DNA from 3 places in the Solibacillus sp. FSL K6-1554 genome. Region 3 is predicted to be linked to each of the others. Evidence: predicted binding sites of a transcription regulator. Region 3 holds the regulator's gene; each other region holds the start of a gene.
The links. Region 3 encodes Rex, which represses fermentation and respiration genes when NADH is low (regulators of the CRP and FNR family bind a similar motif). Its sites were predicted from a motif close to TTGTGAAATATTTCACAA; they were not measured.
Positions count from the first base shown of each region.

Region 1: the regulator Rex is predicted to act here: its motif matches at 4,894-4,911, upstream of MHB58_RS10325 (DUF1641 domain-containing protein).
Region 2: the regulator Rex is predicted to act here: its motif matches at 3,392-3,409, upstream of yeiL (transcriptional regulator YeiL).

Region 1 covers NZ_JBBOSS010000001.1:2,105,782-2,116,173, reverse strand. Annotated here, with positions in the region: gene rarD (EamA family transporter RarD) at 1-685, shown strand, start outside; gene MHB58_RS10345 (M15 family metallopeptidase) at 765-1,565, opposite strand; gene MHB58_RS10340 (MFS transporter) at 1,803-3,026, opposite strand; gene MHB58_RS10335 (winged helix-turn-helix transcriptional regulator) at 3,137-3,520, shown strand; gene MHB58_RS10330 (aldo/keto reductase) at 3,591-4,427, opposite strand; gene MHB58_RS10325 (DUF1641 domain-containing protein) at 4,967-5,395, shown strand; gene MHB58_RS10320 (NAD(P)/FAD-dependent oxidoreductase) at 5,431-6,618, shown strand; gene MHB58_RS10315 (serine protease) at 6,750-7,373, shown strand; gene MHB58_RS10310 (dehydrogenase) at 7,389-8,720, shown strand; gene cbpA (cyclic di-AMP binding protein CbpA) at 8,804-9,445, shown strand; gene MHB58_RS10300 (hypothetical protein) at 9,603-10,232, shown strand; gene MHB58_RS10295 (hypothetical protein) at 10,349-10,392, shown strand, end outside.
Region 2 covers NZ_JBBOSS010000001.1:2,610,079-2,620,470, reverse strand. Annotated here, with positions in the region: gene recD2 (SF1B family DNA helicase RecD2) at 1-1,095, shown strand, start outside; gene MHB58_RS13065 (NupC/NupG family nucleoside CNT transporter) at 1,431-2,642, shown strand; gene yeiL (transcriptional regulator YeiL) at 2,697-3,365, opposite strand; gene MHB58_RS13055 (MFS transporter) at 3,470-4,618, shown strand; gene alaS (alanine--tRNA ligase) at 5,016-7,688, shown strand; gene MHB58_RS13045 (IreB family regulatory phosphoprotein) at 7,806-8,078, shown strand; gene ruvX (Holliday junction resolvase RuvX) at 8,075-8,491, shown strand; gene MHB58_RS13035 (DUF1292 domain-containing protein) at 8,599-8,889, shown strand; gene MHB58_RS13030 (DUF1292 domain-containing protein) at 8,963-9,475, shown strand; gene mltG (endolytic transglycosylase MltG) at 9,663-10,392, shown strand, end outside.
Region 3 covers NZ_JBBOSS010000001.1:3,725,348-3,735,739, forward strand. Annotated here, with positions in the region: gene MHB58_RS18505 (S-layer homology domain-containing protein) at 1-173, opposite strand, end outside; gene groL (chaperonin GroEL) at 307-1,938, opposite strand; gene groES (co-chaperone GroES) at 2,055-2,339, opposite strand; gene MHB58_RS18520 (CPBP family intramembrane glutamic endopeptidase) at 2,616-3,344, shown strand; gene tatC (twin-arginine translocase subunit TatC) at 3,436-4,260, opposite strand; gene tatA (twin-arginine translocase TatA/TatE family subunit) at 4,278-4,505, opposite strand; gene MHB58_RS18535 (redox-sensing transcriptional repressor Rex) at 4,584-5,219, opposite strand; gene MHB58_RS18540 (ABC-F family ATP-binding cassette domain-containing protein) at 5,465-7,405, shown strand; gene tsaD (tRNA (adenosine(37)-N6)-threonylcarbamoyltransferase complex transferase subunit TsaD) at 7,980-8,993, opposite strand; gene rimI (ribosomal protein S18-alanine N-acetyltransferase) at 8,993-9,436, opposite strand; gene tsaB (tRNA (adenosine(37)-N6)-threonylcarbamoyltransferase complex dimerization subunit type 1 TsaB) at 9,436-10,140, opposite strand; gene tsaE (tRNA (adenosine(37)-N6)-threonylcarbamoyltransferase complex ATPase subunit type 1 TsaE) at 10,137-10,392, opposite strand, start outside.

The sequences.
Region 1 (10,392 bases), 1.6 Mb from region 3:
ATCGGTTTTCGTTTCGCTGAATTGGGGAATATTCATTTGGGCAGTAAACAATGGACATTTACTTCAAACGAGTTTAGGTTATTATATTAACCCGCTTATATCGGTATTGTTTGGGATGATCTTTTTTAAAGAGAAAATTTCCCGGGCAACTGCGGTAGCTGTCACCATTGCGGCAATAGGCGTAGGGTATCAGGCTGTATTAGGAGGAACAATTCCTTGGGTATCACTGGCGCTGGCGCTAACTTTTGCTTTTTATGGTGTAATTAAAAAGCAAATTCCACTCGATGCGACACGCGGACTCGCAATCGAAACATTGTTTGTTTTACCGATTGCTGTGTCAATATACATTTACTTAATGAACACATCGGAAATTGCTTTTATGCATGTGGACTGGAAAACTAACCTATTGTTAATGGGCGGCGGGATCGTAACAGCCTTGCCACTTGTCCTATTTGCAAAAAGTGCGCAAAAAATCCCACTTTATTTAATGGGCTTTATTCAATTTTTGGCACCAACGATTAGTTTAATGCTCGGCATCTTTTTATACAAGGAGCCGTTTACACTGACAGAATTCATAACATTCCTATGTATTTGGCTGGCGGTATTCATCTTTTCCGCATCCAAAGTGCTCGAAGCAAGAAAAAATCATGCAACGTATAATAAAGAACATGAAGTTAAAGTTTAATCAATCGATCAAAATAAAAATCGACCAATCTGCAATTGGTCGATTTTTTTATTTATCTCAAGTAAATACTTGACACCGATTATTTTTCCTCCAATACGGAAGTAATAATATACCCGCTCACATTATCACCAGATACCTTGATATTCTTTGATTCAGGTGTGTTAACAGATGTCTTGTTATCCGTATATTGTACGAAATAAGTTGTATCATTTACTTTCATTTTATAAAATTGCTTCTCTTTAAGATAAGCGATATATTCCTCAAAAGCGAAAGCGTGCTGTTGCATTTTTATGCTATGGGGCAAGCCTATGTAACGGAAATGCCAAGGTTCATACTCAATTCCGGTAATATCGACTTTATCTTTAGGATAGCGCAGGATGTAGCCGAATTCCGCTGCATGTTGTTCCATCCATTTACCTTCTGCCGCATTTTCCATTTTGCCGACAGTCGAACCAATATCAATCGATAAGCCTGTCTGATGTTCACTATAGCCGGCAGGCAGCGAGTAATCAGCACCATATTGATCGAAAAGCTGTTTCTGAAGTGTTCTGCTGCGATAGGCACTATTAATAATAAAGTGCTCGATTCCAGCATCCGCTGCAGCATGGAATAATTGGTCAAGTGGTTCAATAGCCTGTTCTTCAAGAAAATACTCTGAATTGACGATCACATTATCAGCAATATCATAAGGAATAGTGGCTAAATTGTCAGGTTCCTCCTGTAATGCAACATCCCGGTTGACAAGGACAAGATCCCCGTCTGAAACGGAATACGATGCAAGTGAAAGCTGCTGAGGTAAGTCAGGAGCATTAACTTGTTCATTCGTAAAAACTTGAAAGCCAATTAAGGCAAAAATAAATAAAAATATAATCTTTTTCATTAAATAACGCTCCTTCAATCTAAGCATAGCAAATAAAACGGACTATTGATGATTTAAATTGTGAAGAAATTCTGAAGAACGAGAACATCATGTACCGAAGTATTTTCAGGAAATTACTTAAAAACTTATCGGGTTAGCGTTCTATTTAGAATATTTTCCGTAATAGAGTATAAACAAAAATAGAAACCATCTCCTACAATAATGTTGGAGAGGTTTCTATCATTTTTAATTAATATATTAGGGTTTGGATATTGGTGTGAATTTATTTGCCTTCCAAATGTTTTGTTTATTTTCAACAATCATCCAAACTAACGTAATACTTGCTGCAATGATAACCATTAAAAATCCGTATAGGGGCGTATTGTCCAGTGATTGATAATGAACAATTAAACCGCCGATATATGAACCGAGGAAGATCCCGATATTGAATGCTGAAATATTTAAAGCGGAAGCCATCGCAGTGGCTGCCGGCACATATTTTTCGGATAGCTGAACGGCATACAGTTGTAAGCCCGGCACATTCATAAACATAAAAAGCCCCATTGCTAACACCATTATGAGTCCCATAACTTTAGAGTCAAATGTGAAATATACACCAAGTAACGTTAACGCCAGTCCAATAAAGAAAATAAATATCGCACGCAATGGTTTAGTGTTTGCAAAATGGCCACCGATTGTATTTCCTATTGCGACACATATACCATATACAACCAATATTACGACAATTGCATGAGGGGAATAGCCCATTTGATTTTCAAGAATAGGGGTCACATATGTGTAAACAACAAATACGCCTCCGTAACCCATTGCTGTAATAAATAAAATTAATAGCATACGGAAATTGCTTAATACTTTTCCGATATCACTTAATGAAATCGGCTTACTTTTTGTTAAATTATTTGGCACAAGGAACGCATTGCTGATCAGCCCAATTATGCCAATAACGACGATAAAGATGAATGATAGCCGCCAATCCGTTACTTGGCCAATGAATGTTCCTAAAGGTACTCCACTGACAGTTGCCAAAGTTAATCCTGTAAACATAAAAGCGATGGCACTTGCCCGTTTGTTAGGTGCCACAACGTCAGCCGCAATAACCGCCGCAATCGACATAAATACACCATGAGCAAAAGCAGAAATAATGCGTCCAATCAATAGTAAAGTAAATGTTGGTGCTATCGCTACCCATAAATTACCGACGATAAAAAGTACCATTACGAGCAACAGCACCTTTTTACGGTCAAGCCGGGATGTTAAAACCGTTAAAATTGGTGCTCCGATTGTAACGCCTAATGCATAGATTGATACTGTTAATCCTGCAGTACTTAAAGTAATACCAAACTCATTTGTGATGAGCGGGAGCAATCCAACGCTAATAAATTCTGTGGAACCAATACCAAACGAACTGATTGCTAACGCAAGAAGTGTTAATCTGGCGTTTGGTGTTTTTGATGTAGACATATTAAAAAGAACTCCTTTGATTTATTTTATAGGTTATAGTATTATTCATACATACTATAAAAGCGTGTACAGTACTTTTAGTTACTTTTGATAATAATGGGGGTTTCAAATTGAAAAAAGTTTATAATATCGGTGTAGAAGCAACACTTGAAGTTATTGGAGGTAAATGGAAACCTGTCATTCTTTGTCACCTCAATCACCATGGTCAAATCCGGACAAATGAATTTCGCCGATTAATTCCCGGCATTTCACAAAAAATGCTGACGTCCCAATTACGCGAACTGGAAAAATGCGGTTTAATTAATCGTAAGGTGTTTAACCAAGTACCACCGAAAGTTGAATATTCTTTAACCCCATATGGACACGAGATGGAGCCGGTGCTTAACTTACTTTGCACGTGGGGCGAGAATCATATTGAAAAATTAATAGAGAATGGTGAAGAAGTTCTACTAATGCAACGAGATGATGATATTGCAGTGCAAAAGCTGTCTTAATGAAAAAATGAAAGCCTCAAGTTATTTTGAGGCTTTTCGTCTCTGCAATTTTCAAATATTCAGTTTAAAATTAGAAATCAAAAACTTCCGGATCTGGACCGACACGTTTATCTAAATTCATCGCATTGATGATCTGCATTTCTTCATCAGTAAGACTAAAGTCAAAAATGTCGGCATTTTGCGCCATCCGCTCTTTACGAACTGATTTAGGAATCGTGATTACTTCATTTTGAATATCCCAACGTAAAATAACTTGTGAATTTGATTTTCCATATTTTTCGGCAATTTTTGCAATTGTCGTATCTTCGAGTAGACCCCCTTGCATTAATGGAGCCCAAGCTTCCAACTGAATATTGTGTTCTTTACAAAATTCACGTAATGATCGTTGTTGTAAACGCGGGTGAAACTCTACTTGATTAATGACTGGTGTTACACGAGCAGTTTTCAATAAATCCTGCAGATGCGAGATATTGAAATTGCAAACCCCGATTGCTCTGATTTTGCCTTCCTGATATAGATCCTCTAAAGCGGTCCAAGATTCGGCAAATTTATCATTACCCGGCCAATGAATTAAATAGAGATCCAAATAATCCAGCCCTAATTTTTCCAGGCTTTCTTCGTAAGCTGAAATAGTTTCCTCATAATTTAAACCGGCATTCCAAACTTTAGATGTGATGAATAAGTCCTCTCTATTTAAGCCGGTCGAAGCCAGTGCTAATTGTATACCCTCTCCAACACCCGCTTCGTTGCCGTAAATAGCGGCTGTATCAATGCTGCGGTAACCTAGCTCAATCGCATTTTTAACGATTTCAGCCGTTGTATCGTTTTCTACCTGAAAGACTCCAAGGCCCATTGCCGGCATTTCTACCTCATTATTTAATTTGATTGTATCCTGTAAACTAGTAATCATTTATTGATCCTCCAATTGAATAAGTATTCCGTTGCTTTTTTAGTATGGATCCATTTAAAAATTAAAAAAAGTACGCACTTTTTCGTTTCATAGCAACGTGGAGGTTCCTATTGAGACAAATCAACCGTTTAAAGAGAAATTTTTTTAGAAAAATATTATGGAGGGGAGTTGGGGAGGGGGGTGAATCATTTTTTACTTGTAAAGAATTTTGTTTTCTATCATATAAATACCTAATTAACCTTTAATAATGATAAGAAACAACTATTCAAATAATTCAAATATTAAAAATAGTGAAGGGAAATTTTTATTATAAAATACACAAAAATACGCTAAATACATAAAAACAAAATTTTTTTAAATAATAAAATTACAGAATATTCTTGAATTAAGTTTTTCGGTCGTTTATTTCCGTTTTCTAATTGTAACAAACGAATCTTTGTGCTATCGTTGCTTATTGAATGGTATGTGAAAGTTTTTACAATTGGGTATGAAATTTTCGAAAAAATAATATTAAGTGATGGCAAAGGAGAGTTATTATGTCAGAAATGAATAATCAGCAGGTAGAAAAAGTGGCTGTTACACAAGAGCAATTAGATGTATTAGATCAGTTACTAAAGCCAGAGGTACAAGCTTCATTAACTACTTTAGTAGATAACTTACCAAAATTGGCAGAGATGACTACATTATTAACAAAAACTTATGATTTTGCGACTAGTGTTGCAACAGACGAAACATTAAAAAATGATACAGTTGCGGCTGTAACAGAAATGGCTAGCCCAGTTGTTGGTACTGCAAAATCATTGGCACAAACAGCGATTGAAGCGAAAGACCGTGCTGAAGTCAGCAATGAAACAGTAGGTGTATTCGGCTTATTAAAAATGTTAAAAGACCCACAAGTTCAAGGGGCATTACGTTTTGCTAATGCATTTTTACAAGTAGCATCTGAACGTAAACAAATGAAATAATTTGTATAATCTAATTTTATTGGAGGATTTTTAATATGGTAACTAAAGAAATCGTTATTTTAGGTGCTGGATTTGCTGGTGTATTAGCAGCACAAACAGCTCGTAAATATTTAAATAAAGACGAAGCGCGTATTACAGTTGTAAACCAATTCCCTACACATCAAATCATTACTGAATTACACCGTTTAGCTGGAGGTACAATTGCTGAAGGTGCTGTAGCATTGCCACTTGAAAAGATTTTCAAAGGTTATGACATCAACTTGGAAATCGCAAAAGTAAACAGCTTTGACGTTGAAAGCAAAAATGTAGTACTTTCAAACGGCAAAACATTACAATACGATACATTAGTTGTTGCTCTAGGTAGCCAAACTGGTTTCTTCGGAATCCCAGGTTTAGAGGAAAACTCTTTCGTATTGAAATCAGTAGATGAAGCAAATGCAATTCGCGAGCATATTGAAGCACGCATTAAAGCATATGCAACAACAAAAGACGAAGCAGATGCTACAATCGTTATCGGCGGTGGCGGTTTAACAGGCGTTGAGCTTGTTGGTGAAATCGTAGACCACTTCCCTAAAGTTGCTGCGAAATATGGTGTTAAATTTGAAGACCTTAAAATCAAATTAGTTGAAGCAGGTCCAAAAATCTTGCCAGTATTCCCGGAAAACTTAATCGATCGTGCAACTAAGTCATTATCTAAGCGCGGTGTAGAATTCATTACATCAACACCTGTTACTGGTGTTGAAGGCAATGTCATTCAATTAAAAGACCGTGAGCCAATCGTTGCAAACACATTAGTATGGACAGGTGGAGTTGCTCCGCTTCCATTAGTAGCTGAATCAGGTTTAGCTGCAGATCGCGGTAAAGCAACAATCAATGACTTCTTACAATCTACTTCACATCCTGAAGTATTTGTTATTGGTGATGCATCAGCACATATTCCAAACCCAGGTGACCGCCCAACTTATGCGCCAACTGCTCAAGTAGCGTGGCAGCAAGGTGAAACTGCTGGTTACAACATTTTTGCACAAATTAAAGGTGCTGACTTAAAAGAATTCAAATTTACTAACTCAGGTACTTTAGGTTCTTTAGGTCGTAAAGACGGTATTGCTACAGTTGGAGCAAACAACACTCAATTAGTAGGTTTACCAGCTTCATTAATGAAAGAAGCTTCAAATATCCGCTATATGACTCATATTAAAGCGTTATTTGGCCTAGCATATTAATTCATATTAATTAGATTAGACATACCCGAAAGTCACTTTCTTTCGGGTATGTCTTTTTATTTTACAAAATACAACAAAATTTAACAAATAACTATTATAATGGTAGTAAAGGTTGTAAATGAGGTGTGGAGATGAAGGATTTTGATACATCGAATTCGTTATTTATATTAACTGAACAACAGTTGGAACAATTTAAACAGCTTGAACATTTTGAATACTTTTACCATTTAATCCGCCATGACTTTACACACTTATCTTTTGCTAAAGACAGTGTAAGTGATGTTTGGATTTACTTTTATTTTGAGGAAGAGCCGGTCATCAATTCCGAGTATGCCCTCATTTTTTTGTTGCGAAATTTTATGTTGAATGAGATCCTTGTCAGTTCGAAATTAAAACGACTGAAAAAAACAACGGTTGGATCTTATACGAATGCTTTAATGGCTTCGGTAATGACAGTCAATTTATTTTTGGATCTTTTGCGTGATGTACTCGAATCATTATCAAAAGAACAATATGATTTATATATGAAATTTGAAAACAGCTCAAAGCAATTATTTAATGATCGCTTCTATGAATACGAACATTATCCAAAAAAACTCGTCCAAATCGAAACAATCATAATAAAAAATCTGCGCCAGTATTTAGAAGAGAATGCAGCAATATATAATGATTTTAAACAGAAAGTCATTCGTTTTATGGACCAATTTTCAATAATTAAAAGAGAACTGTACGAGCCATTATCTTTGGAAAAATAGGAGGTGTATATAACGATGGGGGAGCAACTTAAGACATTGCAGCTTGACCATTATCGATCACAAACATTTACATCATTGGATGCACATTATGAGGCATATAGAGCAATGTTCACATCATTACTAGAAGAGGGGAACGTTGAAAAGGTGAGTGACTTTCTACGTTTTGACAGTGAACCTTTTGTTTTAGCTAATAGCAATCTGAAGATTTTACAGCTGTTGTTGGATCAGGAAGAGCATTTTAAAGAAAATCTTAAGGAGTGCTTAGCTCAACTTTATATAATTATTGGGCACTGTTATTATTTCAGCATTGAATTTGTTCAGGCGAAAAAATATTATAGACTTGCGAGCAGCCTGGCATTGGAAGATGAAAATTATGCATTGCTGTCACTTGCGATGAATAATTATTATGCAACCCAAATGGACGAATTACCGAAAGAAATTTTTTGGGGAATCAGCAAAATACCTGCTGTCTTTTTAAAGATGGGGAGACCGGAAGATGATCGGTTTTTGCTTGTCCGTTTTATAACACATATTGAAATGTCATTGCAGCTTGGAAAAGTAGATTATGCGGAAAAGTTATTCAATGATTATTTTAAAGAGTATCCATTTGAAAAGTTTTCCCGAATCGATCTCCATGTCCGTGTCCTGAGAGGGAAAATTCTATTTGAAAATGGCCGATATGAATGTGCAATTGAAGTAATGCATAAAGTACTCCTGCTTTGCATGAAAGCGAATAGCCATAAGGACTTAGTACAGGAATGCTATAAATATATTACCCGTTCCTACAAGCTGATTAACGAAGAAATCCTCTTAAAAAAGATGGAGCAGTATCAGTCACGTTTTTACCGTAAAATTGAAACCGATAAACGTTATATGGAAAAATATATTAAAACGTCCACGACAAACGATTTTGAACTGGATAAAAGCTTTATATCGCCATTACAGCAGTTTCATCTCACGGGTGCATATCTATTGAACTCAGTGAAAGATGAGGGGTATACGCTCGTTCTAGTTGATTGTAAAGTGGTGGCGACAGAAAAAGAGAAGTTGAATGACATTATTCATTTAATCAATGAAGAAATGATGAGAGTGATGAAAGATGTCATCATCACGAGTACACGCCTTGATGAATCGACAATCGGCTATATTATTCAGCTGTCTGAAAACTGTACCGATGCACTATGTGCAAAGGTTTTCTATAAAATCCGTGAATATTATCCGAAAAACAGCAGTGTACTGGAGGCCATCTATTTTGCCTCAGTAAATAATAAAGAAAATAGTTTAACTAGCTATCAAAAATGCCTGGATTTAGCCTATGCGTATATTTATTATGAAATTTACAAATAGGAAATACGAAATATTCTAAAAATTACTTTCGTATTTGAATCACTACCATTAAAATAAGAGTAGTATATCAAGGAGGTAATGCCATGTTAGTTAAACAAAGGTATGTAAAGAAAAAAGATGTAAGCTATGTAAAAGAGACGGACCCGATTAAAGACGTGCTCGGTCAGTTAAATGATAATGGCTACAGATGCATCCCGGTATTGGATGAAGCAGGTGAAAAATTCGTCGGAAATATTTATAAAATCGAAGTGCTCGAATATAAATTAAAGGAAGGCGATATGAAAGCTCCGGTAAAAGCACTGACTGAAGAAGCAGATGCATTCGTCCACGAAAACAGTTCATTTTTTGAAGTATTCCATTCGATTAAACAGTTGCCTTATTTGGCGGTTGTTGATACGAAAGGGAACTTTGCGGGCATTTTACCTCATTCTAAAGTATTTGAGCTATTGGAAGAGGCGTGGGGATACCGAACAGGTAGCTGTGCCATTACAATTGCTTTGCCGGACACGGACGGAATTTTAATAAGAGTTTTGACGGCGGTCAAAAAGGTGTGGCCTCTGCATTGTGTGTTCTCGCTTGATGATGACACGACCTATTTACGTCGTGTAGTTATTACTCTGGCAAAAGGCGCGAAACAATCGACAGTGGACGAGCTAGAAGCCGCCATCTTAAAACAAGGGGCACGCATTATTGATTTGGAAGTATTTGATAAAGAAAATTTTTAATAGTAAAGCGTTTCGTTCAATAGAGCGAATCGCTTTTTTTTTGCAAGCAAGAAATGTTTAATTGTGTACTAATACAGAATTTGAAAAATAAAGAGGGTTTTAATCTTTTCTATCGAAATTTTATGTTAAAAGGGGATTCGTAGAAAGGGGAATATGAATGTTTATCCAAATAAATGAAGAAAAAATAGAGTTCACTAAAGTAGAGATAATTGTACTAGAACAGGGCATTTCCGACTTATTTGAGAGTTTTGATAAAAAAACGTTGGGCGAGCTTACGAAACAAAAGAAATACGAGCATTTAAAAGACTGTGTAAACAAACAGAAATATTTATTGGATATGCCAGCAGGGGCTGCATTAAAATCTCTTAAAGAGGAAGGCAACCCTATTTACAGACAGTTTTTAAATAATTACGGTGACCTGATCTACTCGCGCTTTGTTGTTAGTGGAGATGAGAATTTATTGAAACAGCGAGGTATTTATACGATTGTTGCAAACAATGAACTGAAATTTTGTGGTGTTTGCGCAAGAACTTTTAAAGAGCGTTTTAATCAGCATATTGGCAGCATATATGCAAAAGGTTGCTATCGGGATGGAACGTCTACACATTGCCATGTAAACGCAAAGATAACACAGCTTTTGCCGATGAGCGATGTGCATTTTGCAATATATCCAATGGAAAATGAAAAAGCAATGAATAAACTGAAAAATGCAATTGTGAAACGCTTCGAACCAGAATGGAATTTACGGTCCAACAGAGAAATTTTCGAATTATCTTCATCTTTTTAAAAAATTCTGCCTTCATCTTAAGAGATATAGGCAGAATTTTTCTGTTTACTATATTTTTCCGGTTTCATTTTCGACAAAAAGCGGGAATAGTAAGTGAAAAAAGTAGGTGATTTATCATGCAGGCAGCATTAAAACATTACAGGCAAACACACAGTGAATA
Region 2 (10,392 bases), 1.1 Mb from region 3:
TTAAAAGCATTGCATGAAGATGTTCAAGTCGTTTTTGTAGGGGATCAAGATCAGTTACCGCCTGTCGGTCCAGGGCAAGTCTTAAAGGATTTGCTTGCATCCAAACAAATTCCGACTGTCGAATTAACAGATATATACCGTCAAGCGGAAGGTTCTACAATTATCGAGATGGCCCACCAAATCAAAAAAGGCAAAGTTCCGGATACGTTGACTGCAAAAACAACGGACCGCTCGTTTATACAAGCTGGAGCCGCACAAGTAACGAGTGTTGTCACACAGATTGTAAAAGGTGCACTTGCGAAGGGACAGGCAATTCGAGATATTCAAGTATTGGCGCCAATGTACAAAGGACCTGCAGGCATCGATAATTTAAATAAAGAAATCCAGCAGCTTGTCAATCCGAATGATGGGACGAGAAAAGAACTTGTTTTTGGTGATACGATTTATCGTATAGGGGACAAAGTGCTGCAGCTAGTGAATCAGCCGGATAATAATGTATTCAACGGGGATATGGGAGAAGTAATTTCCATCATCCGTGCAAAGGAAACAGTGGAAAAGCAGGATTTGCTTATCGTCAGCTATGATGGGATCGAAGTAACATATCAGCGTGCTGATTTAAATCAGATTACATTGGCCTATTGCTGTTCGATCCATAAATCGCAAGGCTCTGAATTTCAAACGGTCATTATGCCGATTGTTCGCGGCTATTCGAAAATGCTTCGAAGAAATTTACTGTATACGGGTATTACACGTGCTAAAAACTTTTTAATATTATGTGGTGAGCCGGATGTACTGGCGAGCGGTTTAGCAAAAACAGATGATTTAACACGCTTAACAACATTGAAGGCACGTTTAAATTCAGAATTTGTTGCTGAAGAAAAGATGGAAGCGACACCGGAGTTGGAAGAGAAAAAGGCGTCTGTAAGTGAAGTGAAACAAATTCCTTCATCAGAGCAGCTCGGTCTCTTGAATGTTTCGGCTTCACATAAGATCGGGGAATCCCTGCCAAATCACTTAACGGCAGAAACAGCACCATATATTCACCCATTAATTGGTATGGCAAATATATCGCCGTATGATTTCAACGAAGAATAGTACTAGCCATTTCCGTTCATCATTGAATGGGAATGGCTAGTTTTTTTATTTATGGAAAAGTACTATCTAGGATAAATTTTAAAAAATGATGAGTTTATGTTCACGTGTACAGGGAAAATGTTTTTAAAATATAATAAAAGTTTGAAACAAAACGGGACATACTAAAAAAATGATAACTTTTTGCTGAAAAATCAGAACTTTTAAAAGAAACTATTAATTAATATTATTTCTATGGGTATGTTAGTATGAAAAAAAACTTATATGACGTCCGAAGTTGGATGTCAGTTATTACAAAATGAAAAGGTTTTCAAAACTAAAGGAGAAGGTGCACATACATGGATTTCGTATGGGGAATCATAGGTATTCTGGGAGTCGTAGCGATTGCCATCGGGTTATCTAGTAACCGTAAAGCAATTCAATGGAGAATTATTATTTCAGGATTAATTGTCCAATTGATTTTTGCATTTATCGTATTAAAGTGGTCTTTTGGCCGTGAGAAGCTTATGCAACTTTCTGATGGTGTACAGAAGCTGGTTAGTTATGCCAATGAAGGGATTGTCTTTGTATTTGGCGGTTTAGCAGATCCGGATAATGTCGGATTTGTATTCGCGATGAGCGTATTAACAATTATTATTTTCTTCTCATCTTTAATCTCTGTCCTTTATTACTTAGGGATTATGCAATTTGTCATTAAGATTATCGGTGGTTTCTTATCAAAAGTATTAGGTACGACAAAAGCAGAATCAGTGAATGCTGCTGCTAATATTTTCGTTGGACAAACTGAAGCCCCGCTTGTTATTCGTCCATTTTTAAATAAAATGACAAGATCACAAATGTTCGCGGTTATGACAGGTGGACTTGCATCGGTTTCAGGTTCAGTATTAATCGGATATTCTTTATTAGGTGTTCCGCTTGAATACTTATTGGCAGCAAGTTTCATGGCTGCACCAGCAGGATTGGTAATGGCAAAGTTAATGATTCCTGAAACAGAAGAAGTAAATGAAGATGACTTTAAATTAGAGCGTAATTCTGAAGCGACAAACGTTATTGATGCAGCGGCTGTTGGTGCTTCTGACGGTTTGAAATTAGCAGTAAATGTTGGAGCAATGCTATTAAGTTTCATCGCATTAATTGCCTTATTAAACGGTATTTTAGGCGGTATCACAGGATGGTTCGGTTTTGAAAATGTAACACTTGAAGGTATTTTAGGTTATGTATTTGCTCCACTAGCATTTTTAATCGGTGTACCTTGGGATGAAGCAGTACGTGCAGGTTCGTTTATCGGTCAAAAATTAATTTTAAATGAATTTGTTGCCTTCTCTAACTTCGGTCCGGTTATCGGCGAGCTATCGGACAAAACAGCCATCATTATTTCGTTTGCGCTTTGTGGTTTTGCAAACTTAAGTTCAATGGGTATTTTAATCGGTGGTTTAGGTGGTATGGCACCGGATAAACGTCCAATGATTGCACAGCTTGCGATTAAAGCGGTTGCTGCAGGAACATTGGCATCATTATTATCAGCTGCAATTGCTGGTATGTTTATTTAATATCATTCAGTATTCAAGAGACTGTGCTAAAAATTATTTTTAGCGCAGTCTTTTTTAGTACGAAATTTCTGCTGCCAGTTTTTCTAGTTCGGAACGATTTGTCAGGATATACCCGCGATTTTGCTTCGTAATATAGCCTGCCTCGCTGAATTGTGCAAGGACAAAAAGCAGGTGGCGATATGATACACCTAAGTAATCACAGACTTCAGTATGTTTTTCTTTATAGAATTGTTGATCCGACGATAGTAAAATGAATGAAGCTAACCGGTTTTCCAAAGGATAGGCCTGGTTTTGCGTATATTTTGTTGTTGCTGTTGTTGCTTTATGACTTAAAAATAGACAGAGCATTTTTAGGAAAACAGGATCTGTCAATAATTTTTCCTTCACTTCCTGAATCGCAATCGCAAAACATACCGACTTTGACAAAGTTTGAATGCCTTTTGAATAGCGTTCGGCGTTTAGGAGCTCCATTTCCCCCATAAACGTTGGGGCTGTAATAAAATCGATGAGCGAAATTTTCCCGTTTTTATGGGTAATATATAATTTAGCTTTCCCTTCGACCATGTAATATAAATAGTCGGGGAAAGAGTGCTCATGGAAAATAAATTCCCCTTTGTCGAATTCGTACACATTGATATATGGGACAATGTCAAACGAAAAATATTGGGAAATCGGGTATTGTTCGATATAGGGGAGACTTTCATCTATTGGTAACTTTCTCAAATTATAGAGCAACTCCTTCCAATAAAATATGAGATTTCTCACATTATTGTAGTATTTCTCATGTTAATATTCAACTTAATAAATTAGAAAAAAGGATGAAGATTATGAATAATCAGCGTTGGCTCGCGAAAAATTTCTTTATGTTCTTTATTACGTGGGGGATTTTCCTGCCATATTGGACGGGTTGGCTTATTAATGATAAAGAGCTTACGGTTTCGGAAGCGAGCATAATAATGGGTTTTGGGCTGGTTGCAAGGGCACTTTCGACGATGTTTATTTTTCCGTTTGTTTCAAAAGTGATGAGCAACAAAAATGTGCTGATCTTTTTTACTGCAAGTTCATTAGTTGTGACACTGCTATACATACCGATTAATTCATTTGGCGGCCTGTTTTTAATGACATTGCTGTTCAGCGCCTTTTACCCGGCATTACTACCGGCTGTTGAGAGCAGTGCTTCCACATTAATGCAACATGGATCCATCCATTATGGAAAAGCACGTTCATTTGGATCTTTCGGGTTTGTTGTCGCTGTATTGATCATTAGTATGATTAGCGGGATGTACGGGGAGCAAATGATTTTATGGATGATGATTGTAGGATTGGCCGCATTACTCATCATTCAATTTATGCCTGCACCTCAAGTGTTAAGTTTAGTGCCGGTAAAAGAAAATGGAAAAACGCTCTCAATGAAAGGGCTATTTAAAGTAAAAAGCTTCATCATCGTATTGTTTGTTGTTATTTTGCTTCAGGGGGCACACGCATCGTACTATAACTACGGCTATATTTATTTACAGGAGCTGAATGTCAATCCGTTTTATATCGGAATGATTTTAAATGTCGCAGTAATATTTGAAATCCTTTATTTTTATAAGGCAGATACATTTTTGACAAAGTGGAAGCCTTCTTCGTTAATGCTCGTTGCTGCAATTGGCTCGAGTGTTCGTTGGATACTAGTTTACGCATTTCCGAATATGCCGATGTTTATCTTATCTCAGGCACTACACGCTCTGTCATTTGCGATGGCGCATTATGCCTTTATCCGCTATATTTCCAAAGCTTTACCGCAAGAGCAAATTCCAAATGCACAGGGGATTTATTCTGCACTTGCAATGAGTTTAAGTGCAGCGATTCTTACACTTTTAGGTGGTGCACTTTATGAAATTGAGCCAGGTTTGGCGTTCTTAGGAATGATTATATGTACAGTGCCTGCAATCCTTTTAATTTTACTGACGAAAAAACGTTTTAATTATTAAGGAATGCCGATTGACAGCACGATGTCTATTTTTTATAATGAAGAGCATAATAAAATGAAAACGATGATGGAACAAGTACGTATGGACTTCGTGAACAGAAAGAGATTTCCCGGCTGAAAAAATCTCCCCGAATAAATACTGAAAGCTACTCCAGAGTGCAGCTAACCACTGCCGTTTGCTTACGTTACAAGCACTTGAGATATAATGCATGCGCGTTATAAATTAGGGTGGTACCACGAGATAATAGTCTTCGTCCCTTTACCGGGATGGAGGCTTTTTTTGTTTTCATTTTGCGGAACATAAAAATTTCCGGTAAATGAAGCGCTTATATGCGTGAAGGTGTAATTAATCTGTACCACAATTCATCGACTTCAATAAATTTTAGGAGGAAAAAATCATGACAACAAAAACTATGACAGGTTCTGAAATTCGTCGTCTTTATTTGAATTTCTTTAAAGAAAAAGGGCATCATATTGAACCATCAGCACCATTAGTGCCAATTAATGACCCATCGCTTTTATGGATCAACTCAGGTGTGGCAACATTAAAGCCGTATTTTGACGGACGTATCATTCCAGATAACCCGCGCATTACAAACGCACAAAAATCGATTCGTACGAACGACATCGAAAACGTAGGGAAAACAGCGCGCCACCACACATTCTTTGAAATGTTAGGGAACTTCTCTATTGGGGATTACTTTAAAAAAGAGTCAATTCATTACGCTTGGGAGTTTTTAACGGATCCAAAATGGATGGGCTTCGATCCTGAAAAGTTATCGGTAACTATCCACCCGGAGGATCAGGAAGCTTATGACGTATGGCATAATGAAATCGGAATTCCGAAAGAGCGCTTAATCCGATTGGAAGGCAACTTTTGGGATATCGGGGAAGGTCCATCAGGTCCAAACTCTGAAATTTTCTATGACCGCGGTGAAGAGTACGGCGTTGGTGCACCGGAAGAAGAAATGTACACAGGCGGGGAAAACGAGCGCTATCTTGAAATTTGGAACCTAGTATTTTCTCAATTCAACCATAATCCGGACGGCACTTATACGCCACTTCCAAAGCAAAACATCGATACAGGTATGGGTCTTGAGCGTATCGTTTCTGTTGTACAAAATGTACCAACAAACTTTGATACAGATCTTTTCATGCCAATCATTGAAAAAACAGAAACGTTCGCAAACCGTAGTTACAAACGTCCGCATGAAGTGGATTTAAAAGAAATTTTCGGATCGACTGAAGATGTGAATACACCATTTAAAGTAATTGCCGACCATATCCGTACAGTAGCATTTGCTATTGGGGATGGTGCATTACCATCAAATGAAGGCCGCGGCTATGTATTGCGTCGTCTATTACGTCGTGCTGTTCGATATGCGAAAAAAATCGGCATCGAAAAACCGTTTATGTTTGAATTAGTGCCGACTGTCGGAGAGATTATGCATGATTTTTATCCGCAAGTAAAAGAAAAAGAAGCATTTATTCAACGTGTGATTAAAAATGAAGAAGTGCGTTTCCATGAAACACTTGATGGCGGATTAGCAATTTTCAACGAAGTTGCAGAAAGCCAAAAAGCTAAAGGTGAAACAGTTATCCCGGGTGCTGATGCATTCCGTTTGTATGATACATTCGGTTTCCCGATTGAATTAACGGAAGAGTACGCAGAAGAAGTTGGCATGACAGTTGACCAAGAAGGTTTTGAAGCTTCTATGGAACAACAGCGTGAACGTGCGCGTAATGCACGTGCTGACGTTGATTCAATGCAAGTGCAAAACGAAGTTCTGTCGAATTTAACACAGCAATCTACATTTATTTATGATGCATTGGAAGCTTCTGCAAAAGTTGCTGCAATTGTTGTTAACGGTCAAGAAACTTCAACAGCTTCCGAAGGTGAAGAAGCGTTGGTTATTCTATCTGAAACACCGTTCTATGCTGAAATGGGTGGACAAATTGCCGATACAGGTATCATTGAAGCAGACGGATTCACGGCCATTGTAAAAGATGTTCAAAAAGCACCAAACGGCCAGCCATTACACACAGTTGTAGTGGAATCGGGTGAAATGAATGTCGGCGATATCGCTACTGCAAAAGTTGAAGAATCAAAACGTAAATTAATCCTTAAAAACCATACTGCAACACACTTAATGCACCGTGCATTAAAAGATGTATTAGGTGACCATGTAGCACAAGCAGGTTCTTATGTAGGACCAGATCGTTTGCGCTTTGACTTCTCTCACTTTGGTGCTGCAACAAAAGAAGAGCTTGCACAAGTTGAACGTGCAGTGAACGAAAAAATTTGGGAAGATATCGAAGTCGTGATTCAGGAAATGGATATTGATTCTGCAAAAGCAATGGGTGCAATGGCACTGTTCGGTGAGAAGTATGGGGATGTTGTCCGTGTTGTAGCTGTTTCGGATTATTCGATCGAACTTTGCGGTGGACTGCATGTAAGTCGTTCATCTGAAATCGGCATTTTCAAAATCGTATCCGAAAGCGGAATCGGTGCAGGTACACGCCGAATTGAGGCTGTTACAGGAAAAGCGGCATATGAAGCGATTAAAGAAGAAGAAGCAATTTTAAATGAAGCAGCAGGCCTTTTAAAATCGAATGCAAAAGACGTGGCAACTCGTGTTGCAACACTTCAAGCAGATTACAAAGAACTGCAACGCGAAAATGATTCATTGTCACAAAAAATCGCAAATGCACAAGCTGGCGCAGTATTAGATGCTGCACAAAAAATTGGTGATGTAACAGTACTTGCAACTCGTGTAGAAGCAAAAGACAATAATCAATTACGCCAGATGATGGATGATTTAAAAGAAAAAATGGAATCAGCTGTAATTGTTCTTGGAGCAGTCGATGGCGATAAAGTCATGTTATGCGCGGGTGTAACGAAGGATATCGTTGGTGGAAACTATCACGCTGGAAACATTGTGAAGCAAGTTGCTGAAGCTTGCGGCGGTAAAGGCGGCGGTCGTCCGGATATGGCGATGGCCGGTGCGAAAGATGCTTCTAAATTGGAAGATGCGTTGAATGCTGTTTACGAACATGTAAAATCTTTCTAAACATCTAAATTTTACTACTGGCATATTTGAAGTGCTTGCAGGAATAAGTTATAATGATATAAATGGAGATGGGAGATAGTGCTCCATCTCCCTATTGCTGAAAGCGAGGTGCTGGTCTTGAGTTCTTTCGATAAAACAATGAAATTCAGTTTTCCAGAAGAATCCATGGAACAAGAAGTAAAGCAAGTGATGCTGAAGGTGTATACGGCTTTAGAGGAAAAAGGGTATAATCCAACAAATCAAATTGTGGGGTATTTATTATCTGGCGACCCGGCATACATCCCTCGCCACCAGGACGCACGTAATTTAATCCGCAAGCTTGAACGTGACGAGATTTTAGAGGAACTCGTTAGATTTTATATTAGAAAGAATACTGAGGCGGATAAATGAGAATTATGGGTTTAGACGTCGGCTCGAAAACAGTCGGCGTTGCAATTAGCGATGCGCTAAGGTGGACAGCGCAAGGAATCGAAACGATAAAAATCGATGAAGCGGCAGGCGAATTTGGTATTGAACGTATTAATGAGCTTGTAAAGGAACACAATGTAACAGAATTTGTTGTAGGCTACCCAAAAAACATGAATAATACAATCGGTCCCCGCGGGGAAGCTTCCGAAAGCTATAAAAAGTTGCTGGAAGATACATTTGGTTTTCCTGTTAAACTTTGGGACGAGCGTATGACAACAATGGCTGCTGAGCGAATGCTGATCGAAGCAGATGTAAGCCGTAAAAAGCGAAAGCAAGTTATTGATAAAATGGCTGCTGTCATGATTTTACAAGGTTATTTAGATAGTAAAAACTAAAGTTGCTTTATATGAGGCATTTTTGTACTTATCCGAAAAGGCTTTATGTATAATGAATTGAGCAGCAACAGGCACCAATGCCTAAATATTATGAAGAGGTGACGATCATGTCAGAACAACAAAATCACATTACAGTAGTCGATGAAAACGGCAACGAACAACTTTGCGAAATTTTACACACTTTCGATTCAGAAGAGTTCGGTAAATCATACGTATTATATTCTCTAGTAGGTGCAGAAGAAGATGAAGACGGCGCAGTTGAAATCTTTGCCTCTGCATTTGTTCCTGCTGAAAACGGTGAAGATGGCGAATTAACGCCGATTGAAACAGAAGCAGAATGGGATTTAATCGAAGAAGTATTAAACCAAATCGAAGACGAATTAGGCGAAGAAGAATAATTCATTTGACACGATAAAAACAGAGTGGGTGTTGAGCCTACTCTGTTTTATTCATTCATTGGGAGGAAATAGTATGGAAGAAAATATTTTTATATTGCAAAAAGAAGACGGCGGGGAGCAACAATGCCGCGTTGTTTTTACATTTGATTCAGAAGAGCATTCTTATGTGTTATTCTCATTAATCGGTGATGAAGAAGCCGGTATTTCTGCACTTCGCTATGTACTTGACGAAAATGGCGAAATGAGCGGCTTTTCGGATATCGAAACAGATGACGAATGGGCGATGGTCGAAGAGGTTATGAATACGGTGTTAGCGGAGTTTGGCGCAGATCAGACAAATTACTTCACGATCACGAATGACGATGATGAAGAAGTTATGTGCCAAATTTTGCACCGCTTCGAAAGCAACGGCAAAAATTACTTATTCTATGCCATTATGGAAGACGATGAGCCTGTTCTTGAAGAAGTATTCGCTTCTGCCTATATCGCTGGCGACAACGGTGAAGTAGCGGACTTGCTGCCTATCGAAACAGACGAAGAGTGGGAAATGGTAGAGCAAGTATTAAATTCATTAGCACAAAACTAATTTCAAGTACCTTACTGACGATTTATACGGCGGTAAGGTTTTTTTATTGTTCAAAATTAGACAAAAACGAACATTTTCTATTATAAAACGTCGCAAATAGTGAGAATTTGCATACCTTTCGTCGCTCGATATTGTGTCGAAAGAGATTTTTATGTATCATTATGAAAGAGAAAAAGGGGGGGCTCCCGTGCTGGACGAAAATAAAAAGCAAGAAATGTTCAATAAAATGAAAGAGCGTAAAGGAGAAGTTAAAACGGTGCGTAAAATTGTGGGAATCATCGCGCTTGTCGCTCTTCTGATTATCGCCATCGTCGGTTTAGCAGGATATAGCTATGTGACATCGGCATTGAAACCAACGGACCCGGAATCGAACGAAAAAGTTGAAGTCGAAATTCCGATGGGGTCAGGTATTACATTAATATCAACTATTTTAGAAGATAAGGGCATTGTAAAGAATGCGCAGATTTTTAAATATTACACTAAATTTAAAAATGAATCGGAATTCCAAGCAGGCAGTTATGCTTTGACGAAATCCATGACACTCGACGAAATTATTGAAAGCTTAAAGACAGGTCGTGTGTATCGCGAGCCTGTATTTACAATGACAGTGCCAGAAGGGTTAACGCTAGAGCAAGTAGCTGATATTGTACAGAAAAATACTTCTCACAAAGCAGAGGACTTCATGAAAAAAGTGACGGATGCCGCTTATGTGGAGCAATTGATCACTGAGTATCCTGATTTATTGTCAGAGGCCATTTTAAAGGAAAATATTCGTCATCCATTAGAAGGTTATTTATATCCGGCAACATATCCATTCTTTGAGGAAGATCCATCAATCGAGGAAATTATCGATACAATGCTTACTGCAATGAATACGATTGTTTCCGAGTATACACCGGTATTGGAAGAACGTGAAA
Region 3 (10,392 bases):
TCAGCATAACCAAAACCAATTTCACCGTTTTCATTCATTCCCGCTGCCAGTGAGTCACCAAGCGCTACATAATGAAATGACTTACTTTCATCTTCTGCCTGCACTATATTTGTGAATGGTAAAACGAGTTGTAAAACGAGCACAAGTGCCAGTAAAACCGAAAACTTTTTCATCCAATTCCCCCTTATTTTGGAACATTTCTATATTATAATTTATCGATTATTAAAATACAAAACAATAAAAAATCGATTGCTTTGCAAAGAACAAAACAATCGATTTTTATAAATAATTCGGATACTTATCGGATTACATCATTCCTGGCATACCCATGCCACCCATGTCCGGCATACCGCTGCCTGCTGGTTCTGGAATATCTGCAACTACTGCTTCTGTTGTTAAGAACAGTGAAGCTACAGAAGCTGCGTTTTGTAATGCTGAACGTGTAACTTTCGCTGGGTCAACTACGCCTGCATCAACCATGTTTACCCACTCGCCTGTTGCCGCATTGAAGCCAATACCTACTTCTTCACGTTTTAAACGGTCAACGATAATTGAACCTTCTAAACCAGCGTTTTCAGCAATTTGACGAACTGGTTCTTCTAAAGCACGTAAAATAATACGTACACCTGTTGCTACATCGCCTTCTACTTGATCCAATACTCTTTCAACTGCCGCATAAACATTTAGAAGTGCTGTACCACCACCTGATACGATACCTTCTTCTACTGCTGCACGAGTTGAGTTCAATGCGTCTTCAATACGTAATTTGCGCTCTTTTAATTCTGTTTCTGTTGCAGCACCAACTTTAATAACTGCAACACCGCCAGCTAACTTCGCTAAGCGCTCTTGTAGTTTTTCTTTATCAAATTCAGAAGTTGTTTCAGCAAGTTGCGCACGGATTTGGTTTACACGACCAGCTACTGCATCAGTGTTACCAGCACCTTCAACGATTGTTGTGTTATCTTTTGATACGATAACTTTAGCAGCACGACCTAAAGTTGATAAATCAGCTGATTTTAAATCTAAGCCAAGATCTTGTGTAATTACTTGACCCCCAGTTAATACAGCAATATCCTCTAACATTGCTTTACGACGGTCACCGAAACCTGGAGCTTTTACTGCTACAGCGTTGAATGTACCACGTAATTTATTTACTACCAATGTTGCAAGTGCTTCACCTTCAACATCTTCAGCAATAATTAAGATTGGGCGACCTTGTTGAACCACTTGTTCTAATACTGGTAAAATCTCCTGAATGTTTGAGATTTTTTTGTCTGTAATTAAAACGAATGGATTATCAAGTACTGCTTCCATCTTATCCGTATCTGTTACCATATAGTGTGATGCATAACCACGGTCAAATTGCATACCTTCTACTACATCTAATTCTGTTGTAAAACCTTTTGATTCTTCAATTGTAATAACGCCGTCGTTTCCTACGCGCTCCATCGCATCCGCAATGTATTGACCGATTTCTTCATCAGCCGAAGAAATTGCCGCTACTTGTGCGATAGATTCTTTATTTTCAACTGGACGTGCAATTGCCTGAAGCTCTGTTAATGCAGCAGCAACCGCTTTATCCATACCTTTACGAATACCTACTGGGTTAGCACCAGCTGTTACGTTTTTAAGTCCTTCACGAATCATAGCTTGTGCCAGTACTGTTGCAGTTGTTGTACCATCACCTGCGATTTCATTCGTTTTAGAAGCTACTTCCGCTACTAATTTTGCACCCATATTTTCATATGCGTTTTCTAACTCAATTTCTTTTGCGATGGATACACCGTCATTTGTAATAAGTGGAGAACCGAATTTTTTCTCTAAAACAACGTTACGTCCTTTAGGTCCTAAAGTTACTTTTACAGCGTTAGCTAATTTATCTACACCAGATGCCATTAATGAACGTGCTTCTTCTGAAAACTTAATATCTTTTGCCATAATTCATTTTCCTCCTAAATTTTACGATCTATTTTTTTGATTTATTGTTTATGAAGATGTGCAGCTAGCAAAGCTTAGTATGTATAACTAGCTGCAATTTTCTTTTGATTTTGTAATTATCCGACAATTGCAAGTACATCGCTCTCACGCAGGATTAAATATTCTACGCCGTCGTACTTCACTTCCGTACCAGAGAATTTAGAGAAGATAATTTCGTCGCCTTCTTTTACGTCAAGCTCAAGACGAGTGCCGTTGTCAAGAACACGACCTGTACCTACTGCCACTACTTTACCAGTTTGTGGTTTTTCTTTTGCTGAGTCGGGTAAAACAATACCAAATGCAGTTTTTTCCTCTACCTCAACAAGTTCGATAATGATGCGATCTCCTAATGGTCTTAACAATTGAAACAACCTCCTAAGAAATTTTCTATTTTTAGCACTCTCGTTTGTCGAGTGCTAACACATTTATTAGTTTAATGAATTCCATATTTTTTTGCAAGTATGTGCACTAAAAAATTTTGATTTATTGGCAAATTCCTCTACAATAATGTTAAATGTATAACAGTGGGCTATCATAATAGCCCATATTAAACTCTATAATAGAAGGTACAGCATTCCACATACTTTTTTGGGATGTGTAATTCTACTAGTCAGTAAGAGAAAGAAGGTTTTTCATCCGTGACTTCCCGTTCATCAGATAAGTTCAAAACGCAGAAGACCGCATTCTATGTGTTAATAACTTATATCATCTGTCAGTTATCAGTCTTATTACTTATATTCATCCCAGGCTTAAAAGATTCCCTTTTACAACTATTTTCTGGTATGTCTGAGCAGGATCAACTTATAAAATTATCTGCTTGGTGGTCAACTATTTCATTTGCGGTTGCTTTTATTGTGAGTTTTATATTAATCTCCCGAAATAAGCAATTTTGGGATGTATTTAAAGGGGAAAAGGCATCAATTGGTGCTTCTATTGGTTGGGGTATCATCGGTTTCTTCCTTGTCTTTTTAGGGCAGACAATCGGCGCATACATTGAGCTTGCTTTAGGAATTGATATGGGCTCGGAAAATACCGAAGCCATTATGAGTGTCACAAAGGTAGCGCCGATTATGATTATTGCGACTGTCTTATTAGGACCAATCTTGGAAGAGCTTGTATTCCGTCGTGTAATTTTCGGTTCAATTATACAAAACTATAATTTCTGGATTGCGAGCATTATTAGTGCTATTGTATTTGCTGCGATTCATATGGATTTTACGCATATTTTACTGTATACAATTTGCGGTATGATCTTCGCATTTTTATATCATAAAACAAAGCGCCTTCTCACACCGATTATCGCGCATATTCTATTAAATGGTTTCGTCACATTTATCCAAATGAATGCCGATAAGTTTCAAATATAACTTTTACCCGCTATTTTACATAGCGGGTTTTTTAGATAACCTTCTTTAAAAGGAAACTAAAAAAACGCTACCAAATTCGATAGCGTTACCATTAACTGTTATTCATCTGCTCCATTTGCCGACGCTGCATTTCGAGTAGCTCTTCTACCTGCAGCTCACGCTCTCGTTCCTCTTCTGCTAAAATTCGCTCTTTTTCTGCCACTTCATATTTTCGATAACCAAGACGTGCAATGACAATACTTACTTCATATAAAATAAATAGTGGTATTGCAATAATGATATTCGATACTAAATCAGGCGGCGCGAGCAATACCGAAATCACGATTAATACAAAATACGCATATTTTCGGAATTTCACCATGAGTTTCGGATTAATAATTCCGAGACGTGAAAGAAACAGCGTTACAACAGGCAATTGAAACAGCACCGCAAAAGGCACTATTAACTTAATTAAAAATGAGAAGAATTCATTAATACCAATTGTTTGCGTAATATTCAAATCATTGGATAAATCCGTCATAAAGCGCATAATAAATGGAAATAACACAAAATAAGCAAAGGCTATTCCCCCTATACACAGTGCAAAAGCATACGGAATATATTTCAATGTTGCCTTACGTTCAGCCTCATGCAAACCAGGTGTTATAAAAGCCCATAGCTGGTATAGCAGTATTGGCGATACAATAACGGCAGCTACAATAAATGTAACTTGTAAATACACGGTTAAAGGATCTGCCGGACTAAATGCATTCATCGAAAAACTGGCAGCTAAATCGCTGCGTTGAATGTATCGAATAAGTGGTTTCGCCGTATAGAATCCGACGAAAAGAGCCATCACGAAGAAAATCGCCACGAAAAATAAGCGCTTTCTAAGCTCTTCCATATGTTCAACTACGGTTAATTCTCTTGAATTCATAGCAATACATCCTTATTTTACTTAACTTCGTTTTTTTCGTTCTCTTTATGTTCAATCACTTTTTTCTTTGTATCAAAATCGTCATCGTCGTCCGTCAAGCCTTTCGTAGCGCTACGGAATTCACGTAAAGTTGTCCCCATTGCACGACCTAATGATGGCAATTTTTTGGGACCGAATATTAGCAAAGCAATCAGTCCAATGATTATTAGGCTCACAGGTGTAATCGCATTTAAATGTACAATCACTATAGCCACCTCCTCTATTATTATGTATATTTTACATTAATTAACTAGAATTTGCTATTTATAGTAATGAACATTTTGTTACTTACCTGAGTTTCGTACTAAATACGTAAGTGCCTGTAATTCTACCGATAGATCTATGTTCATCACTTTAATCGTGTCAGGAACAGATAATCGTACTGGTGTGAAATTTAATATACCTTTTGCATTTATTTTAACGAGTCGGTCTGTCATCATTTGTGCTGAGCGGGAAGAAACCGTCAATATTGCTAACTCCGCGCCAAATTCCTTATACATTTCCTCCAAACGATCTGGATGGAATACTGGAATATCACTTATCGTCGTTCCTTCCATCGGTGCTTTCGAATCAAATGCAACAACGATACGCGTGTTGTGATTTTTTTGGAAGTTATACTTTAGTAAGCCATTCCCCAGATTCCCGACTCCTATTAATGCAACATTCATTACCTCGTCCTGGTCTAAAGTTTGTCGGAAAAACTCCAGTAAGTACTGGACATCATATCCATACCCCTTTTTACCGAGTGCCCCAAAGTAAGAAAAGTCACGTCGAATCGTAGCAGAATCTATTTTCATCGCATCACTTAATTCCTGTGAAGAAATACGCTTTTTACCTTCAGTTGCGAAGTTTTTCAAAAATCGATAATAAAGAGGAAGTCTTTTTGTTGTTGCTTGTGGAATTTTTACTTCTTGTTTCACACATTCTCCTCCTATGTACATTGGGAAATCTTTTTCAAATAATGCCTCTGTATAACGTGTCGAGATGACCTGCTCGATTTGATCAAGTAGTTGTCGCCAAACGATATGGCACGCTTAACATAAACTCCACTCTTTGTGCAGAAGCAAGTTAATCTTACTAAACAAGGAGCGACAAGTAAAGTATCCATCGTTGCGTACAATGTTCCCATCCATTAAACTAAATAGGAGAAACTGAGGTGTAAACAATGATTGTCTTACAAGTAAATCAATTATATAAATCCTTTATTACAGATGAAATATTAAGCGGTGTAAAATTAGAAGTTCAGCACCGTGATCGTGTGGCATTAGTAGGGCGAAACGGTGCCGGCAAGTCCACATTATTAAAAATAATTGCCGGACAAATGAGCTACGACTCTGGTGAAATTATTATTCCAAAAGATATTCAAGTCGGCTATTTGGAGCAGCATGCAGGTATCGACTCTGAACTTTCAATTTGGGACGAAATGATGACAATTTTCGCAAACTTGCAAAACCAGGAACAAACGCTGCGTCAACTTGAACAGCAAATGGCCGATCCTGCCATTTATGAAGATAGCGAACAATATGCACGTATCATGGCAGAGTATGACCAGTTGCAGCATGATTTCAAAGATGCAGGCGGTTATCAGTATGAAGCCGATACCCGTTCTGTTTTGCATGGTATGCAATTTTTCCCTGAAGATTATCAAAAGCCGATTCGTTCTCTATCCGGGGGACAACGGACACGACTGGCTCTCGCAAAGCTTCTTTTATCAAAGCCCGACCTCCTTATTTTAGATGAGCCGACCAACCATCTTGATATTGAAACACTGTCATGGCTGGAAGGCTATTTAAAAGGTTATGATGGAGCTATTTTAATCGTCTCACATGACCGTTATTTCCTAGATCAGGTCGTGTCGATCGTTTATGAAGTATCCAGAACAAAAGTGTCGAAATATGCAGGGAACTACAGTGCTTATCTAGATGAAAAGGCGAAGAACTATGAACGTGATTTAAAAATGTATGAACGTCAAATGGATGAAAAAGCCAAGCTCGAAACTTTTATTCAAAAAAACCTTGCCCGGGCTTCAACTACAAAGATGGCACAGTCACGTCGCAAAGTGTTGGAAAAGACTAGTTGGATGGAATCTCCTGATGGCGATGAAAAAAGTGCCAACTTCGGCTTTACAATTGAGCGCCAAAGCGGAAATGATGTACTGTCGGTGGATGATTTAACAATTGGGTTCACGAACAAGGCGATTTCCGAAAATATTGGAATGCGTGTCTTTAGAGAAGACCGTATTGCACTTGTCGGTCCAAACGGTGTTGGGAAATCTACTTTATTGAAAACAATCGTTCAAGATATCGAGGCACTTGCCGGAGATATCCGTTACGGTACGAATGTGCAAATTGGCTACTATGACCAGGAACAGGCGAAACTTCATTCAAATAAACCTGTTCTTAATGAACTTTGGGATGAATGGCCGTTATTAAATGAAAAGGATATCCGCAACATCTTAGGCCGCTTCCTTTTTAGCGGGGATGATGTATCAAAAACAGTGAGCTCCCTATCTGGTGGAGAAAAAGCACGTCTTGCACTTGCAAAATTAATGATGCAAAAATCAAATTTCCTAGTACTTGATGAGCCGACGAACCATTTAGACTTGGATAGTAAAGAAATATTGGAAAATGCTTTAATTGATTATCCTGGAACATTGCTATTCGTTTCACATGACCGTTATTTCATTAATCGTATTGCCACTAAAGTTGTTGAACTATCAAGCACGGGTTCGTTCGAATATTTAGGTGACTATGATTATTATGTTGAAAAGAAAGAGGAACTTGAAGAATTAGCTGCAATGAAAGCAGCAGCCATTGAAAAAAATACGACTGAATCGACCGTTCAAACAAAGTCTACATCGATGATTGATAAGGACGCGAAAAAAAGAGAACGTCAAATTCGTCGTGCTATTGAAGATATTGAAAAGCAGATGGGGGCTTTAGATGAAAAAATCGCCGTCTTTGAAGAACAACTTTGTGATCCTGCCATTTTTTCAGATCATGAAAAGACATTATCGATTCAATCTGAGCTGAATGATTTGAAAGAACAGCATGAAACATTTGAAATGGAATGGCTTGAACTAAACGAAGAGCTCGAACAGCTATAATTTTGGAGTGTCCATCAACATATGGGCACTCTTTTTTTAGAGGCAGACGAAAAGCTTGTTTCTCCAAAAACTTATGTTTTGTATTGCTATTGTATAATATTAACCCTTTCTATCATCCAATCTACATAATAATCATATATATAGGTCAATACGCCAAATTTCAACAAATTTCTCCACAATTTTATTCACAATATAAATCTAGTAATATCAACATATCAACATAGTTTTCCACATTATCCACATTTAAAATCAAAGTTATGCACATTGCTGTGTGAAAAAGACACTACTATATATAGATAAGTCACATGTTACCCACAAGTTATTCACACTTTGTGTATAAGTACGCATGTTCGCAAGTTTTTTTGTGGGTATTTAACTTTATCTGTGGATAATTTTCAGAAAAGTTGAACAGTCAATAAAAACTTGTTATAAATGAGATTTATCCATCATAAATTACTAGATTCGACTTTTTTATATTATTGAAAGAAAACAATTAAATAATTTTTTATTTTCTCTATAAAAAAAGCATGGCGAAAGGATATACTGCTACATCCTTTCACCATGCTTCTATACCCTATTTCCAGCTCATGAGCTCCATCCCAGGTCGCCCATTCATTGCTAAATTCCCACGAATCCCTGCTTCATACATTTCATACGCAGCTGCACCAATCATTGCAGCATTATCTGTACATAATTTTAAAGGTGGCACATAAAATGGAATACCTTCTTCTTTAAAGGCTTTTTCCAATGCTGTCCGTAATCCTTTATTCGCTGATACACCGCCAGCTGCAATTACTTGTTTTACCTGAAACTCACGTGCTGCTCGTACTGTTTTACCCGTCAATACTTCCACTACACTGTCTTGGAAGCCTTTTGCAACATGCTCGGCAATAATTTCTTCACCGCGCTGATCCATATTGTGTTTATAGTTAATCACTGCAGATTTTAAGCCACTGAAACTAAAGTCGTATGAATCCTCCTCCAACCATACACGAGGGAAAGGCACGGCTTCTGTTGCTTCATGGGCAAGACGATCAATATGAGGACCACCTGGATATGGCATATTCAAGACACGGGCTACTTTGTCATATGCTTCACCTGCCGCATCATCACGCGTTTCACCAATAACTTCAAAAGAACCATGTTCACGCATTAGGACAAGCTCTGTATGTCCACCTGATACAACGAGTGCCAACAGCGGAAATTCCATTGGCTGTACTAGATTGTTCGCATAAATATGCCCGGCAATATGATGTGTCCCGATCAATGGCAATCCGTGTACAAAAGCGAAAGCCTTAGCCGCATTAATACCGATTAACAATGCACCGACTAACCCGGGCCCTTCTGTTACGGCAACAGCGGTTAAATCTTTCGGTTCCATATTTGCCTGTTTTAATGCTTCTTCTAAAACAATTGTCATTTGTTCAACATGATGACGTGATGCGATTTCCGGGACAACCCCGCCAAAACGCTTATGACTCTCAATTTGCGATGATACTACATTCGAAATAATCTCCGTGCCATTTTTAATGATGGCCGCTGCTGTTTCATCACAACTTGTTTCAATTGCTAATATATAGTTATCCATTATAAATTCACCCACATTACTAACGCATCTTCCTGGTTATCCGTATAGTAGCCTTTACGAAGACCTCCGTCTAGGAAACCAAGTTTGCGATATAAATTTTGTGCAACAGTATTCGTTACACGTACTTCTAAACTCATGACATCCATATTAGCTTCTTTCGCTACTCGCATCGCTTCACGCATAAGTGTTTCACCAATGCCTTGACCACGTACAGACTTTACAACCGCTACATTTGTAATCTGTGCTGCATCAATAACAAGCCAAATTCCACAGAAGCCGATAATTTCACCTGTTTCGTCTTCAGCGACTAAATAATGTGCATACTGGTTTTCCGTCATTTCGTAATAAAACGAATCCAATGTCCATGGTGTAGGAAATGATGCGAGCTCAATTTTATGAACGGCCTGAACATCATCTATTGTCATTCTGCGATACCGTACCATTAAAGTTGCTCCTTTTTCTGTTCCTTTATCCAATTCGCTTCTGCTTCTGCAATACGGCGATATTGGGGAACAAAAGCATGAACAGCCTCAATTGTCGGTAATGGCATTTGTTGTGCCAAAGCAATTAATTCGGACGCACGCGGTAAATCCATCGTAAATTGAGCACGGATAGCAAAATCACCTAATACTTGCTGAATTTTTTCCATGTATAAATCGACATCTGTTCCGACAAAGAATATTGGCTGTTGTAATTGCTGAAGCTTCTGTAATAATCCGTCTATATGATCATGGTGATCTTCAATAATCGGTTCCATAGTATCTGCTTTATATATTCCGGCATATACATTTTGACGACGAGCATCGATTAATGAACAGATTGCATAATTAGCAGTACGGGCATTCGCAGCCAATGCTTTCAAGCTTGATACGCCTACCAATGGCTTTTGCAGTGACCATGCCAAAGTTTTGGCAAGAGTGACACCAATACGCACTCCTGTATAAGAGCCGGGACCTTCAGAAACGGCAATCGCATCAATCTGTACCGGTGTAATGCCTGCCTTGTTTATTACTTCTTCAATTGCCGGCATGGCACCAACCGAATGTGTTAATTTTATATTTTGCACGACTTCTGCAATTACTTTATTATCTTGTACTATGGCGACAGAAAGCGGTGCATTTGCTGTCTCTATTCCTAACCAAATCATTTTAATAACTCCTTACAAAGACGAACATATTTTTCGCCTATCGGTTTCAATACAAATTTACGTTTCGTTTCGTCGATGCGTATAATTTCAATTGCTAAACGCTCTTCAGGCAAATCTTCCTGAATAAGATGTGCCCATTCCACAACTGTTACAGCATCCCCATAAAAAATTTCTTCCCAGCCTAAATCTTCATCGCTATCTTCCAGACGATATACATCCAGGTGATTAAGCGGAATACGTCCTACATATTGC